3 regions of the Serratia sp. Res13-Sevr-LER1-36-b genome follow, and region 3 is predicted to be linked to each of the others. Evidence: predicted binding sites of a transcription regulator. Region 3 holds the regulator's gene; each other region holds the start of a gene.
The links. The regulator CRP, encoded in region 3, controls carbon source genes, mostly activating them, when cyclic AMP is high. The targets are predictions, from matches to a motif close to ATGTGANNNNNNTCACAT.
Positions count from the first base shown of each region.

Region 1: the regulator CRP is predicted to act here: its motif matches at 2,114-2,131, upstream of IMQ33_RS01195 (CidA/LrgA family protein).
Region 2: the regulator CRP is predicted to act here: its motif matches at 2,065-2,082, upstream of adhE (bifunctional acetaldehyde-CoA/alcohol dehydrogenase).

Region 1 is NZ_JADACK010000005.1:17,221-22,562, forward strand. Features, by position in the region: gene cdd (cytidine deaminase) at 1-833, opposite strand, end outside; gene IMQ33_RS01190 (CidB/LrgB family autolysis modulator) at 971-1,666, opposite strand; gene IMQ33_RS01195 (CidA/LrgA family protein) at 1,663-2,070, opposite strand; gene IMQ33_RS01200 (MFS transporter) at 2,210-3,433, opposite strand; gene IMQ33_RS01205 (sugar ABC transporter substrate-binding protein) at 3,569-4,642, opposite strand; gene IMQ33_RS01210 (endonuclease domain-containing protein) at 4,871-5,236, shown strand.
Region 2 is NZ_JADACK010000017.1:250,472-255,813, forward strand. Features, by position in the region: gene adhE (bifunctional acetaldehyde-CoA/alcohol dehydrogenase) at 1-1,813, opposite strand, end outside; gene IMQ33_RS11180 (YchE family NAAT transporter) at 2,333-2,977, shown strand; gene IMQ33_RS11185 (ABC transporter substrate-binding protein) at 3,657-5,294, shown strand.
Region 3 is NZ_JADACK010000045.1:6,631-11,972, reverse strand. Features, by position in the region: gene IMQ33_RS25830 (MFS transporter) at 1-451, opposite strand, end outside; gene IMQ33_RS25825 (LysR substrate-binding domain-containing protein) at 643-1,551, shown strand; gene IMQ33_RS25820 (OsmC family protein) at 1,554-1,961, opposite strand; gene crp (cAMP-activated global transcriptional regulator CRP) at 2,343-2,975, shown strand; gene IMQ33_RS25810 (YccS/YhfK family putative transporter) at 3,032-5,107, shown strand; gene IMQ33_RS25805 (aspartate aminotransferase family protein) at 5,150-5,342, opposite strand, start outside.

The sequences.
Region 1 (5,342 bases), on a different contig from region 3:
CGGGTGGCATCCCACTGGGTCAGGATTGCGCCTTCCGCTTCTGCCAATACGGCACGGCGGATTTTCTGGCAATCACCACCGGAGACATTCATCAGGATCAGCGCGGCCTGCAATGGCGGCAGGCTAGGGTTGAACGCGGCGTTTTCTGCATAGCGGCCAGCGTAAACCTTGCCGTCTTCGGCTTCCAGCGCTACGCCGCTATGGGCGGTGCTGTAAGGAGCATGGCTGCGGTTGGCGGCATCTAGGGCAGCTTTCGCCAATTCATCATCCAGCGTCAGTTGGAAACCGTGATCGACCGGATCCATCAGCAACTCGCTGATTTGCAGATCTTTCGGGCCGAAGGAGTAAGGCAGGTAATCGCCCAGCGTGGCGGTTGCCCGTGCAGGCAAGTGGATCTCCAACTCGGTGCCGCTGTTAAGCTCATTCATAAACTGGCGGCAGTGGCCGCATGGCGAGTAGTTGACGGTGACCGCGACCAGCTTGGCTTCGCCACGCAGCCAGGCATGCGTGACAGCGCACTGTTCCGCGTGCACGGTTTGTTGCATAGGTGCACCACGGAATTCCATGTTGCCACCAAAATACCAGTTGCCACTGACGCCACGCGCCACAGCCCCCACGTGGAAATGCGAAATCGGCGTTAACGAGCAGGCAGCCGCCAATGGCAGCAGAGCAAAGGCCAGAGCATCGTCATCCAACCCGCACTGTTGCTTGATCGCCGCAATCTGCTCGGCCTTGAACATGGCTGCGAAATCAGGCGCATCTAAATAAGGCAGCAGGGCGGATTGCAAGGCCGCAGGCAATTCGCTGTAGGCGGAGTGAAAGCGAGAATGCATAAGGAAGTCTCTCAACAAGTTAACGGGTTAACATTCTAGGCAACCGGCCCACAACAAAATGTGATTTGTATCTATTTTTTAATGAAACAGATGCAATGAAAACTATAAATGCGAGATGTATCGCAGGTTTTAAGCCGTTACCCAAACAGCCGCAGCAGTATCGGGAACACAAACGGCGCGGTCAGCGAAGTGATAATCCCGCAGATGACCAGAGCCAGCGAACTGAATGCGCCCTGTTGGTAATCCATTTCTACGCAGCGTGCTGTACCCAACGCATGCGAAGCGGTGCCCATCGCCAAACCGCGCGATGAATTGGTGTTGATCCGCAACAGACTCAGCAGCGAATGGCCGAAGACCGCCCCCAGAATACCGACAAAAATCACGCACACCGCGCTGATGGCCGGGATGCCGCCAATCGACTCGGCTACTGCCATGGCTATCGGGGTCGTCACCGATTTTGGCAAAATCGAGGCGGCAATTTCGGGTTTGGCTCCCATTAGCAGGGCAATGGCACCGCCGCTGATCATCGCGGTCATGCTGCCAATAAAGCAGACGGTGATGATGGATTTCCAACGCGCGCGGATCTGATGGATCTGCTCGTATAGCGGAAAGGCAAGGGCGACCACCGCCGGTTGCAGCAGATCGTTGAGGATTTTGCTGCCTTGAAAGTAGCGTTCATAAGGAATGCCGGTCAGCAACAGCAGCGGGATAATCACCGCCATTGAGACCAATAATGGGTTCAGTAACGGCATGTGGAGCTTTTGCGCCAGCTTGCGTGCCGCGTAAAATACCACCAGGGTCAGCGGTAAAGACCACCAGATATTTTGCATCATTGCTCATCCTCCGCATTTTTTGCTTTACCGAGGATGGGGCGCTCGCGGTGGAAGTAATGTGAAGTATAGCCAACCACCACAAATACCAGCAGCGTACTGATCAGGCAAGACACGATCAACGGAGCCAGATCGTCAACTATCTGGTCGTAATACTTCATGATACCGACGCCGATTGGCACAAACAGCAGCACCATATAGCGGATAAACAGATGGCAGCCAGGCTTGACCCATTTGGCCGGTAGAATTTGTGAGGAGAGCAGGGCAAACAGGATCAACATCCCGATAATGCTGCCGGGTATGGCGATCGGCAACAGCGCCGCAATGGCGTTACCGGCGAACAGGCTAAGGTAGATCAGCACGATCGCCCTGACATATTTCCAACACAGGTTAAATAGGTTGCCCATAGTGCATTCTCGTTGACGTTGACGCATTCATCATACAATTAAACTGTGAGCTACGCCACAAAACGCATCATGAATTCTCGCTATGCCTATCATGCCATTTTGGCAAGATCGTGGCCCACCTTAAGTGTAGCGGGCCAGGCTATTCCGCGCTGCTCAGGCTGGCAAGCGGCTTTTGCTGTTCCGCCAACCGATGGCCGAGGAAGAAGAACAGCAGGCTGAACAATGCAGCGGCGATCAACACCAGGAACATTACCGGCGGTGGCGCATAGCTCAGCAGGAAACCGCACATCACCGGGTTGATGGCCCCCCCCAGATTACTCAGGCTCTGCACGCCGTAATAGCTGCCTTTCAGGTGCGGCGGGGCGATAAAGTCGATAAACATATATTCAACCGGAATGACGATGATTTCCCCCAGGGTGAAAATCGCCATGGCCAGCACCCATAGCCATATCGAAAGGCCTGCCAGCATAAAGCCGATCAGCCCCAGGACGAAGAACAGCGTGCCCAGCATCAGCCAGCGCAGCATGTTGTCCTGGCGCATACCGCGACTCAGCAGATACTGCAGGGCGATCACGATGCAGGCGTTGACGATCATCACCACGCCAATCACTTTGTAAGCAAATTCGGCATCGCTAACGATGATCAGATACTGCGACAGATAGCCGGTAAATTGGCCAAACACCACCGCGCCTAACGTGCTGCCAAGGGTGAAATAAATCAGCCGCCGATCGCCGCGCAGCACATTCAACGTCTGGCGGAAGTTGAGAACCGACGGTGGAGTGTTGCCGGTGTCCTCTATCGGTGGCGATGGATAGCTGCGCAGGCGGAAGCTCAGGGTTATCACAGTCAGTAACGCCAACCCGCCAGACAGGTAGAATGGCAGCAGTGGGCTGTACCCGGCTACCATCACGCCCAATGATGAGCCGACGGCCCAGCCAACGTTCACCAGCGTATAGTTGATCGAGAACGCCTTGATACGTTGGTTTACCGGCAGCCAACTGGCAAAGCAGGCCTTGATGGCGATGCTGAGCACCGCATAGGCAGTATGTAAGATGGCTAGCACCAAGATAACGCCAGCGGGATGCGTGACCCATGGGATAGCAAAAAAGCTCAGCGAAAATAGCAGGATGGCGAGCAGGATCAGCGGATTTTTATTAAAGCGATCGACCAGATAGCCGCCATAAAAGCTGCTGATGATACCGATAGTCAGGCTGACGCCCAAGATAATGCCCACGCTTTTCGGCAGCAGGTGGAAGTGCTCGGTCAGGTAAATGGTGATAAAGGGCAGCGTGACGCCACGGCCTATGGTCAGCACCAGCGAACTTGCCAGCAATATCTTAATCAGTGGGGGGAATCCCTTCATAACCAAACCTGTTGATGCATACAGTTATTACGCCAGTGCAACTACAGTAGCTTATTTTGTGATGCAGAGAAGGGGGGAACGGAAAAATTGTTTAAAAAAAAGAGGCTACGTCTGTAGCCCCTCGGTAAAACAGCATTATTTACCGGATTTAGCCTGCAGGGTGGCAAACCAGGGTTGGATGAAATCTTCGCTGCTGCCCCAGCCTGGAATAATTTTACTCAGTGAGGCTACGTTGATTGGTCCAGTCTGGCTGACCAGCAAGGCCTGCGGGATGGCGGCGGCTTTAAACTGATAGGTGGCAGGGGTTGGCTCACCCGCCAGCTTGTTGGCAATCAGGCGTAGGTTGACGGCCCCGATCAGCTTGGTATCTACCGCAACGCTGACCTTCCACGGGCTACCGGCTTCGCGCATCAGTTGCAGATCCTGGTTGGAGATATCGATGCTGTAGAGTTTGATCTCGGTGCGGCCATTTTCTTGCAGCGCCTTATAGGCTCCCTGGCTGAAGGCATCCCAGGTACCCCAGATGGCATCAATTTTACCTTTCGGGTATTTGGCCAGCACCGCACCGACTTTATTGGCGGTATCGCCCTGGACGTCGGAAGATACCGCCCCGATCGATTCCAACTCATGAATACCCGGATTTTGCTTGAGCAACTGCTGGTAAGCGGCCTGGCGGCGCTCCATCGGCGGGAAGCCTGCAACCCACAGCTTGATAATGTTGGCCTTGCCGTCGAAGTCTTTAATCAGTTGGCCGACGGATTCATTGGCCAGCGAGGCATCATCCTGTTGGGAAACGGTGACGCCAGGGATCTCGCCGCTTACGTCGGTATCAAAGGCCGACACCGCGATACCTGCCGCAGCGATGCGCTTGACCAGATCGGTGGAATAGGGCGCGCGGCCTTGAGAAAGAATGATGCCGTCATACTTTTGGCTGATGGCCTGGTTAACGAAGTCCTGAAAACGCGCGTCATCACCGTTGCTCAGGAAGGTATCCACCTTGAAACCGAGCTTGCGCCCCTCCTGGATTGCTCCGGCCAAAAACTGGGTGGTGTTGTCATCGGAACCCAGATTACGGATCACCGCGACGCGGATCTGCCCTTGATGCTGGGCAATAGCGTCAGGAACGGGGGCAAGCGTGGCTTCAGCGGCCAGCAGGGGCAGGCTGGTCAGCAGGCTGAGGGCGAGCAGTGAGGTCTTTATCATTTTCATTATTGGCTCCGAAGCAGGTGAAGAGTTCCCGGTAAAATTGGATGTATGGCTGTCTTTATGTCTAGATGTCTATTATGTGCGATGCAGCATCATAACCAGATGCCCGGCAATTGGGAATCCACCGGCTTATGAATTTTTCTCAGGTGTTATAACGATTGGTTTGGATGAGGTACGCAGTTTTGGCAGGAGCCGGGAGATCGACGGTGCTGGTAGCAGTAATCTTGGCTGATGAAGAATGCAATCACGCTGATTAAGGCGCGCCGTTTAAGATCTGATATGACCGAGGCAGAACAAGCCTTGTGGCTACAGCTGCGCGATCGCCGCTTGGCGGGGTTTAAGTTTCGGCGGCAATTTCCGGTTGGGCCTTTCTTTGCCGATTTTGGGTGTTGGCAGGCGAAGCTGATTGTTGACCTGGATGGTGGCCAGCATTCTGGACAGGTGGCTTATGACCAGCAGCGCACAAGCTTTCTAGAGCAGCAGGGTTTTACCGTGATTCGTTTTTGGAACGATGAAGTATTGCGCAATTGGGAGGGGGTGAGGCAGGTGATTTTATGGCATTTGCAGGATCGTGTTTCCCCTCATTCTAGCTTCTGAGATACCCCTCACCCCAACCCTCTCCCGTAGGGCGAGGGAGCTGTCCGGAGCATATAGTTAGCCCGTGCTGCTTCGGTAGCTTAGGAAATTATGGGGTAAGAAGAAA
Region 2 (5,342 bases), on a different contig from region 3:
CTTCTGAACCGGTACCTGAAGTGGTGGTGACGGCGATCATTTTCGCTTTCACGCCCATTTTCGGGAACTTGTAGATACGCTTACGGATGTCCATAAAGCGCAGCGCCAGATCTTCGAAGTGGGTTTCAGGATGTTCGTACAGCACCCACATGATTTTCGCAGCGTCCATCGGTGAACCACCACCCAGCGCGATGATCACGTCTGGTTTAAAGGAGTTCATCTGCTCGGCACCTTTACGTACGATGCTCAGCGTTGGGTCAGCTTCAACCTCAAAGAACACTTCAGTTTCAATACCGTGCGATTTCAGAACCTTGGTGATCTGATCGGCATAGCCGTTATTGAACAGGTAGCGGTCGGTAACGATGAAGGCGCGTTTTGCCCCGTCGGTAGCCACTTCTTCCAGCGCGATTGGCAGTGAGCCACGGCGGAAGTAGATCGATTTAGGAAGTTTGTGCCACAACATGTTTTCTGCTCGCTTCGCTACAGTTTTCTTGTTGATCAAGTGTTTTGGACCGACGTTTTCAGAGATGGAGTTACCACCCCAGGAACCGCAGCCCAACGTCAGTGACGGAGCGAGTTTAAAGTTGTACAGGTCACCGATACCCCCCTGAGAAGCCGGGGTGTTGATCAGAATACGTGCGGTTTTCATTTTGTCGCCAAAATACTCTACGCGTGCAGTCTGGTTATCTTGATCGGTGTACAGACAAGAGGTGTGACCGATACCGCCCATGGCGACCAATTTCTCGGCTTTGCTGACGGCATCTTCAAAATCTTTGGCACGGTACATCGCCAGGGTAGGTGACAGTTTTTCGTGAGCAAATGGCTCAGATTCGTCAACCAGTTTCACTTCACCGATCAGGATTTTGGTGCTGGCAGGCACTTTGATACCGGCCATTTCAGCGATTTTTGGTGCAGACTGGCCAACGATAGCGGCGTTCAGGCCACCGTTTTTCAGGATGATATCCTGAACGGCTTTCAGCTCTTTGCCTTGCAGCATGTAGCCGCCGTGGGAAGCGAAGCGTGCGCGCACTGCATCGTAGATGGAATCCACTACGATCACGGACTGTTCAGACGCACAGATCACACCGCTGTCGAAGGTTTTTGACATCAGGATGGAAGCAACAACGCGTTTGATGTCGGCAGTTTCATCGACTACAACTGGGGTGTTACCGGCACCAACGCCGATAGCCGGTTTACCAGAACTGTAAGCGGCTTTAACCATGCCTGGGCCACCGGTTGCCAGGATCAGGTTGATGTCTGGGTGATGCATCAACTGGTTGGACAGATCAACCGTTGGCTGGTCGATCCAGCCGATGATGTCTTTTGGTGCGCCAGCAGCAATAGCAGCCTGCAGCACGATATCTGCGGCTTTGTTGGTGGCGTTCTTGGCACGTGGGTGTGGGGAGAAAATGATGCCGTTACGGGTCTTCAGGCTGATCAGCGCTTTGAAGATTGCGGTAGAAGTTGGGTTGGTGGTTGGTACGATACCGCAAATCAGGCCAATTGGCTCTGCAATGGTGATGGTACCGAAAGTTTCATCTTCGGAGAGGATCCCGCAGGTTTTTTCGTCTTTATAGGCGTTATAGATGTATTCTGAAGCGAAGTGGTTTTTGATGACTTTGTCTTCAACGATACCCATGCCTGATTCTTCAACGGCCAGTTTAGCCAGAGGAATACGGGCATCTGCGGCGGCGAGGGCAGCGGCGCGGAAGATCTTATCAACTTGCTCTTGTGAGAAGTTGGCATACTCGCGCTGGGCTTTTTTGACACGTGCAACTAGCTCGTTCAATTCAGCGACATTCGTTACAGCCATGATGCTCTCCTGATAAATGTTAAACTCTTTCAGTAAATAAGCCGTTCGAGGAACTAGTATAGACATCTGTCAGGAAGGCGTCTGTTAGATCATGAGACATTTCCCGCAGTTAGCGACCCATACTGCTGATTTACTTAAAGAGCTTTACCAAGTGCAAGTTGGTAGTAGGCAAGCGAGACAGAAATCGGTATCCATACCTCGTACTACCTTTTGACTACGACTAAGAGCTTAACTATTCCTGAGTAGATATTTTGTGATGTACATCATAAAAATCGCAAGCTGACACCTTTCAGCTTGCGGTTGTTGAGAGTTATTATCAACAAGGTGTTTGGTGATGACCTGATGATACTGAATAACAGCAGGTAACACACAAGGAATTAACAATAGCGAATTGTTTTGTAACATTCTGTTGGGGTAGGGAAAAATGCTGGCCGGGTGGATGGATTAGCTGGCGCAATTCCATTACATTAGCGCGCATCGGCAGTGTCTCTTTTTACAGCTATTTATGCGGAGTTTTTCGTGGGCCAATCTCTGTTGGATTTTTCCGGCTACATCAAGTTCTTTGTCGGCCTGTTTGCGCTGGTCAACCCGGTAGGTATTCTGCCGGTGTTTATCAGCATGACCAGCTATCAGGCCGAGGTCGGGCGTAACAAAACCAACCTGACGGCTAACCTGTCGGTGGCGATTATTTTGTGGACCTCGCTGTTCCTGGGGGAGGGCATATTGCGTATGTTTGGTATCTCCATCGACTCTTTCCGTATTGCCGGCGGCATTTTGGTGGTGACCATCGCCATGTCGATGATCAGCGGTAAGCTGGGTGAAGACAAACAGAACAAGCAGGAAAAGTCAGAGAGCGCGATCCGTGAAAGCATCGGGGTCGTTCCCTTGGCGCTGCCGCTGATGGCCGGGCCGGGTGCCATCAGTTCGACCATTGTCTGGAGCTCTCGTTACCACAGTTGGCAGAACCTGTTAGGTTTTACCGTGGCGATCGCTTTGTTCGCTTTCTGTTGTTGGCTCTTGTTCCGGGCAGCTCCGCTGCTGGTGCGTTTGCTGGGGCAAACCGGCATCAACGTCATTACCCGTATCATGGGGTTGTTGTTGATGGCGCTGGGTATAGAATTTATTGTCACCGGCATCAAAGCCATTTTCCCTGGGTTGTTATAACCTTAATAAAGCCGCGGATAATCCTGTTTGCGGCTTAAGTTATTTTTAATTTTTCAAATTATCTCAGCTTATGCATTATTAAAGTGCATAACCTGCCTGCTTTTCATTCTATTGCCCCAGCCTGTGGCACAAATCTCACTTTATCGGTTGATAAAGCACCAAGATGTTATTTTCTCCACTTTTAAAATCCGAGTGACGGGGTTTTTGTCTCCCTATGGGTAAAATTGTTGTTAATTTAATCACATCATTCTGTAGGGCTTGTCTCCGTTTCACACAGGTGTTATTAGTGATTAACCACGCATAGGCAGGTGTTTATTCTCTGAACGGCATTTTTGTTAACTGAATGTTTCTTTTGAGTGGTTTTTTTCATCCTGGAAGAAAAGGTTAAAAGTGAAGCCGCTATTTATCCAATAAAATCATGGCATTAATCGTTGTCTAAGCAGGTGGGAAGGCTAGGTGTCTGTAGGGCTATGGGATAATAAAAGAGAAATGCTTAACATTTCTGTAAAAATTATTAGCTATGAATTTTTGCTTCTGCTAATTTCCGAGCAACTTATCAGAAGGAAAAATCTTATCTTTGGCGCGCCAAGTAGGAATGATTTTTGCTGGTATCCGTATATTTAGCCCGCTTGATAACTATTTCACAATTATTGCTTAGCCGTGAAAAGGAGCCTGTACTATGCCGCAAACCACGAAGCATCAACCGTTGACCGTTATCATCGCCGCCGTGTTGGGGATGATCGCCAGCCAAAACCTGCAGGCCGTTGAGGTTCCGGCCGGTGTGCAATTGGCACCACTGCAGCGCATGGTGATCAACAACGGTTCAGAAGTCGCTTCGTTGGATCCGCATAAGGTCGAAGGAACGCCTGAAAGCAATATTATCCTCAACCTGCTAGAAGGGTTGGTCAGCACCGATGCCAATGGCCATCTGGCCCCTGCGGTGGCGGAAAACTGGGAAAATACCGATTACCAGACGTGGACTTTCCACCTGCGTCCAGGGGCGGTATGGAGTGATGGCTCTCCGGTGACCGCGCAGGATTTCGTGTATAGCTGGCAGCGGCTGGCGGATCCTAAGACCGGTTCCCCTTATGCCAGCTATCTGCAATACGCCCGAATTGAACATATTGACGCTATTCTTGCCGGTAAGAAACCGCCTGAATCGCTGGGTGTCAGCGCCATTGATGAGAAAACGTTGAAGGTGACGCTCAGTGAGCCGGTGCCCTATTTTGTCAGTATGCTGTCCCATACCTCAATGAAGCCGGTCAAACAGTCGGTAGTCGAGAAATTTGGCGATAAGTGGACACTGCCACAGAACTACGTGGGTAACGGGGCATATCGCTTATCTGAGTGGGTCGTCAACGAACGTATCGTGCTCGAACGCAGCCCGAGCTACTGGAATAACAGCAAGACGGTGATCGAGCAGGCCACGTTCCTGCCGTTGTCCTCCGAGGTCAGCGACATTAACCGCTACCGCAGCGGTGAAATCGATATTACCAATAGCGCCATCCCGCCGAATCTGTATGCCAAAATGAAACGCGAGATCCCAGAACAGCTGCACGTTAACCCTTACCTGTGCACCTTCTATTACGAGATCAACAATCAGCGTGCGCCGTTTACCGACGAGCGCGTACGTGCGGCAGTCAAGTTGACGCTGGATCGCGACATTATTGCCAACAAGATCATGGGCCAGGGCCAAATCCCCGCCTACAGCTTTACGCCAACCTTTACCGAGGGGGGTAACTTCAGCCAGCCTGAATGGGCAGGGTGGACGCAGGAAAAACGCAACGAAGAAGCGAAGAAGCTGCTGGCGCAAGCAGGGTTCAACGCTGAGAAACCGCTCAAATTTACCCTGTTGTACAACACCTCCGATCAAAATAAGCAGCAAGCCATCGCTGCTGCCTCAATGTGGAAGAAGAACCTTGGCGCCCAGGTCACATTGCAAAATCAGGAATGGAAAACCTCGCTGCAGAGCCGCCATGAAGGGCAATTTGATGTGGCCCGTGCCACCTGGTGTGGTGATTACAATGAACCGAGCGCGTTTCTGAATATGCTGCTTTCCAACAGCAGCAATAACACCTTCTTCTATAAAAGCCCGGCGTTCGATGCGCTGATGGCCAGCACCCTGCAAGCGCCTGACGCTGCTGCACGCGGGGCCATTTATCAGCAGGCGGAGACCTTGCTGGACAAAGATTCTGCGCTGATCCCGGTTTATTATCGGGTCAGTGCGCGGCTGGTCAAACCTACGGTTGGCGGTTTCACCGGCAAAGACCCGCAAGACTATATCGATCTGAAAAACTTTTACATCATCAAACAGTAATCAAGGGTATTTCCGGCGGTGATAGCAGCCGGTAATACACAGGAAAGG
Region 3 (5,342 bases):
CGACCAGCGGCCCGACGGTCATCGCCAACCCGGCGGAGGACAGCAGAATGGACTGCGCGAAGGTGCGCTGTTCCAGTGGGAAATTCGCCACTACCGCCTTGGCGCAGGAACACGGATAGCCGGAGTGGCCAATACCGGACAGGAAGCGGAACGTCACCAGCAGGCCCAGGCCGAACCCCAGAATGCCGAAGCACAGGGCAAATCCCCCCAGCAGCAGTAACGAACTGCACAGCACTTTCTTAAAGCCAAAGCGGTCATTGAGCCAGCCCGCCGGTATCTGGAACAGGGAATACGCCAGGAAAAACATCCCGGTAATGTAGCCCAGCTGTTCCGGCTGTAGATTGAATTCGTGTTCGATAGGTAACAGCGCAAAACCCATCACGGTTTTATCGATGTACACCACGACATAGCCCACAAACAGCAAAAAAATCATTAGCGAACGATTTTTCATCGCCGATATCCCTTTAAGTTATCACCCAGGCAGCCCACCCGCAGGGCCGGCGTATTTAATAATGTGATCAAGGTCACTTTATAGTTTTAATAACAGTCACTTACAATAACACGCTGAAATTATCGCCTTTTGCCGAGCGGCATAAGATACAGTTTTGTAAGGGGTGATGCTTTTTATTGATAGGGTGGGGAATGCGCTATTTACCGAAGTTACAACAGTTGAAAGTCTTCCAGCAGGTGATCCGCAGCGGCAGTATTCGCGGGGCGGCGCGCGCGCTGGAGCAGTCTCAGCCTGCCGTGAGCCGTACCATCCGTGAACTGGAACAGATCCTGGAAACCCAGTTGATCAATCGCAGCAGCCAAGGAATGACGCTGACCGAAACCGGCCGCGCCTTCGCCCTGCGAATGCAATTGATCCTGGAGGAATTGCAGCGCGCCGCCGACGAGATCCAGCAGTTGAATCAGCATTCGCAAGGTAACGTCGCTATTGGCTGCTCTTCGCTACTCGCCCTGACGGTATTACCGGATCTGGTCGAAGCCTTCAAACAGCCGTTTCCGCAGGCCAATCTGCTGATCCGCGAAGCACAGCTGTCTACGCTGCTGCCAGCATTGCGCGAAGGCCGCCTGGATTTTGCCGTGGGTACCGTCAGCCCGGAACTGCCGTTGGAGGATCTGGTGCGTGAACCGCTGTTCAACGCCTCTTTTTGCATTATCGCACGCCAGGGGCACCCACTGGCGCAGGCAACCTCGCTGGACGAACTGCGTGAGGCCAAGTGGTTATTACCGGAAACCGATATGGGGTATTACCAGCAGTTGCGCGCGATGTTAGGCACCTTCTATCAGCAATTGACCCGTTCGCCCATTCGCTCGGACTCTGTGACCTGTGGCTTGAACATGGTGTTAGAGGCGGATTATTTGACTATCGTGGCGCGGGCGATGAGTGCACCGTTCCATTTGCAGCATCGGCTGGTGGCATTGCCTATCGACACGCTGCCGCAGGCGCAATATTGCGTGCTGTATTCACAGAAATCGCCGCTAACCGTGACGGCACGGCGATTTCTTGATTTATTGCGTGCCCACTGCCTGCGCTACCCTTGGTAGGATCAGGCCACTTCGCGGATTTCGAAGCTGTGGGTGATGCTGGCGGCTTTACCCAACATCAAGGAGACGGAGCAGTATTTCTCGGCGGAAAGATCCACCGCGCGCTCCACAATCTTGTCGGTCAGCCCTTTGCCGGTGACGATAAAATGCAGATTGATATGGGTAAACAGACGCGGTGCTTCTTCACGACGCTCGGAGGTCAGTTTAACCTCGCAGTCACGCACATCGTTACGCCCTTTTTGCAGGATCGACACCACATCGATGGCGCTACAGCCGCCAACGGACATCAACACCATTTCCATCGGGCTTGGCGCTTTATCGCCCGCGTTGCCATCCATCAACACCTGGTGGCCGGACGCAGACTCACCCAGGAATGTCAGCCCTTCTACCCACTTAACTCTTGCCTGCATGTTACACACTCCGGTTAATTTCTTAAAAACAGGGTACGCTTTCGCATACATTCTGGCAACGTAACCTGATGCTAATCATGCTGAAGCGAGACAACACAAGACACCCGCCTCACTCTGTGCTACAAACAGAGCCGCAATAACTCTTTCCAGGTCACCGATTTCAGGGATACGTCCAAGGAAAGGCCCCTATATTGGTTTGTTAACAGAATGTAGCTTGCAGCTCTCCCTGCAAGTTAATATGCTAGAGCACAAGCGTATTTCTATAACACGCCTCAAAACCTGTTGATAGCCACAATTAAAACACCGGGCTATAAGCACGTTTTACAGGGAACTCTGACCCCTGTGATACAAGGCAGCGATAACAACAGAGGATAACAGCGAATGGTTCTCGGCAAACCGCAAACAGACCCGACTCTCGAATGGTTCCTGTCTCATTGCCATATCCACAAATATCCATCGAAGAGTACGCTGATTCACCAAGGTGAAAAGGCCGAAACGCTTTACTACATCGTCAAAGGCTCCGTCGCGGTGCTGATTAAAGATGAAGAAGGCAAAGAGATGATCCTGTCCTACCTTAACCAGGGGGATTTCATCGGCGAGCTAGGATTATTTGAAGAAGGCCAGGAGCGTAGCGCCTGGGTACGGGCCAAAACCGCCTGTGAAGTGGCTGAAATTTCCTACAAGAAATTCCGCCAGTTGATCCAGGTTAACCCGGATATCCTGATGCGCCTGTCCGCACAGATGGCTAACCGCCTGCAAGTCACCTCAGAGAAAGTGGGTAACCTCGCCTTCCTTGACGTTACCGGCCGCATTGCTCAGACCTTGCTGAACCTGGCAAAACAACCTGATGCCATGACTCACCCAGACGGCATGCAGATCAAAATCACCCGCCAGGAAATTGGCCAAATCGTCGGTTGCTCACGTGAAACCGTCGGTCGTATTTTGAAAATGCTCGAAGATCAAAACCTGATCTCCGCGCACGGCAAAACCATTGTCGTGTACGGTACGCGTTAATCCCCAGGGAAACGGTGCAGCAATGCGCCGTTTCTTTACCTACTGAATAGCCAACCATGTGGCGCCGCCTGATCTACCACCCGGAAGTCAACTACGCACTGCGGCAAACGCTGGTGTTGTGCCTGCCGGTGGCGTTTGGTTTGCTGATTGGCAACCTGCAACTCGGCATGCTGTTCTCGTTGGTGCCCGCCTGCTGCAACATTGCCGGGCTGGATACGCCACACAAACGCTTTTTCAAACGCCTGGTCGTGGGTGGATCCCTATTCGCACTCAGTAGCTTTCTGCTGCAACAAGCCCTGCTGTGGGAGCTTCCCCTGCCCTTACTGATGTTGGGAATGGCGCTGTTGCTCGGCGTCAGCGGTGAGATCAGTCCGCTGCATGCCCGCCTGCTACCAGCCGCACTGGTTGCCGCCATCTTTTCCCTCAGCATGGTAGGCACCGTGCCAATCTGGCATGCCCCTTTACTGTATATCGTCGGCACCGCCTGGTACGGGTTGTTTACCTGGGCCTGGTTCAAGCTGTGGAAAGAGCAGCCGATGCGCGAATCCTTAAGCCAGCTGTATATGCAGTTGGCCGACTATTTTGAAGCCAAATACTCATTACTGACGCAACATACCGATCCAGAAACTGCCCTGCCGCCGCTGTTGCAACGCCAACAGAAAGTGATGGATCTGATCAGTCTGCTATACCAACAGCTTAATTTCCTGCCCCATGCCAATAACCTGGAGCAAAAGCGCCTGCAACGTACGTTTCAGGTGGCGCTCGATTTGCAAGAGCACATTACCGTCAGCCTGCATCTGCCGGAAGAAGTGCAAAAGCTGGTAGAGCAAAGCCAGGCCGAAGCGATTATCCGCCGCAACGCCCAGGTGATCGCCACGCGCCTGCGGGTGGTGGCCGACGATATTCTCTATCATCGGCACTCTGCGCGTTTCAGTATGAAGAATGAGCTGGCGGCGCTGGAAAAAGTGGCCTCACAGCACGCCGATAACCCGGTTGGTCAGTTCTGCTATTACCACTTCAGCCGCATCGCACGCCTGCTGCGCACCCAGCACCCGCTTTACCGTCGCAATCTGATGGCCAATCAGTCACGTCTGCCGTTCTGGCCCGCGGTGGTGAGCTATCTGTCGTTTAAATCCAACGCCCTGCGCAACGCAGCCAGGCTGGGGGTCATTCTGGCGGCAGGCAGCAGCCTGGGCATGCTGTTCAACCTGCCAAAACCCTATTGGATCTTGCTGACCATCATGCTGGTCAGTCAAAACGGCTATAACGCCACGCGGGTGAGGATCCAGCACCGTGCCCTCGGCACGTTGGCCGGGTTGGTGATTGCCGCCGGACTGTTGCAACTGCAGATGCCGGAGAACGTGACGTTGAGCATCATGTTGGCGATCACCCTGGCGGCCTATCTGATCCTGCGGAAAAACTACGGGCTGGCGGTGATGGGCTTTACCGTGACTGCCGTCTACACCTTGCAGCTCCTGGCGCTGAATGGCACCCATTTCCTGGTTCCCCGCCTGATCGATACCCTTATTGGCTGCGTACTGGTGTTTGGCGGCACGATCTGGCTATGGCCGCAGTGGCAGAGTGGCCTGCTGCGTAAAAACGCCCATCAGGCGCTAGAGCACGATCAGACGGCACTGCGATTATTGCTGGAAGAGCAGGAACCGGATCCCAGTGAACTGGCCTACACGCGTATGCAGGTCAACCAGGCGCATAACGCCCTGTTTACCTCGCTCAATCAGGCGATGCAGGAGCCGGGGTTTGAATCGAATTATCTGGCAGATATGCGGCTGTGGATCACCCATAACCAGTTTATCGTTGAACACCTGAATGCGATGACCATTCTGGCACGCGAGCACTATATGCTGACGCCCAAGCTGGCTCAGGAGTATCTGCAAACCTGTGAGATAGCCTTGCAGAGCTGCCAGCAGCGGTTGGAATATGACGGCCCAAGTACCAGCAACAGCATCATGAAGCCGCCGGACCTGCACCCTGATATGCCGATCACCGAGATGGAACGCCACCTGCGGCGGATCCTTTCTCACCTGACCGTGATGCATACCATTTCGTCACTGGCATGGCGCCAGCGCCCACATCATGGGATCTGGCTGAAGCGCAAACTGCGGGAAAGCTGAGGTTGCCGGAGCCGATGCTGAAGTTCGGCCCCGGTGAATGACTTAAGCCTTAATCACATCCTGTACGGCCAACTCGAACAGCGCCATGCCTTCCTCGATATCCTTCAGTTCAACCACCAACGAAGGAGCAAAACGGATCACGTTTGGCCCAGCGTTGAGGATCATCAAGCCACGTGCAGCGGCGGCAGTGAGAAAATCGCGCGCTTTGCCGTGATAGCCTGCCTTCAGTTCTGCA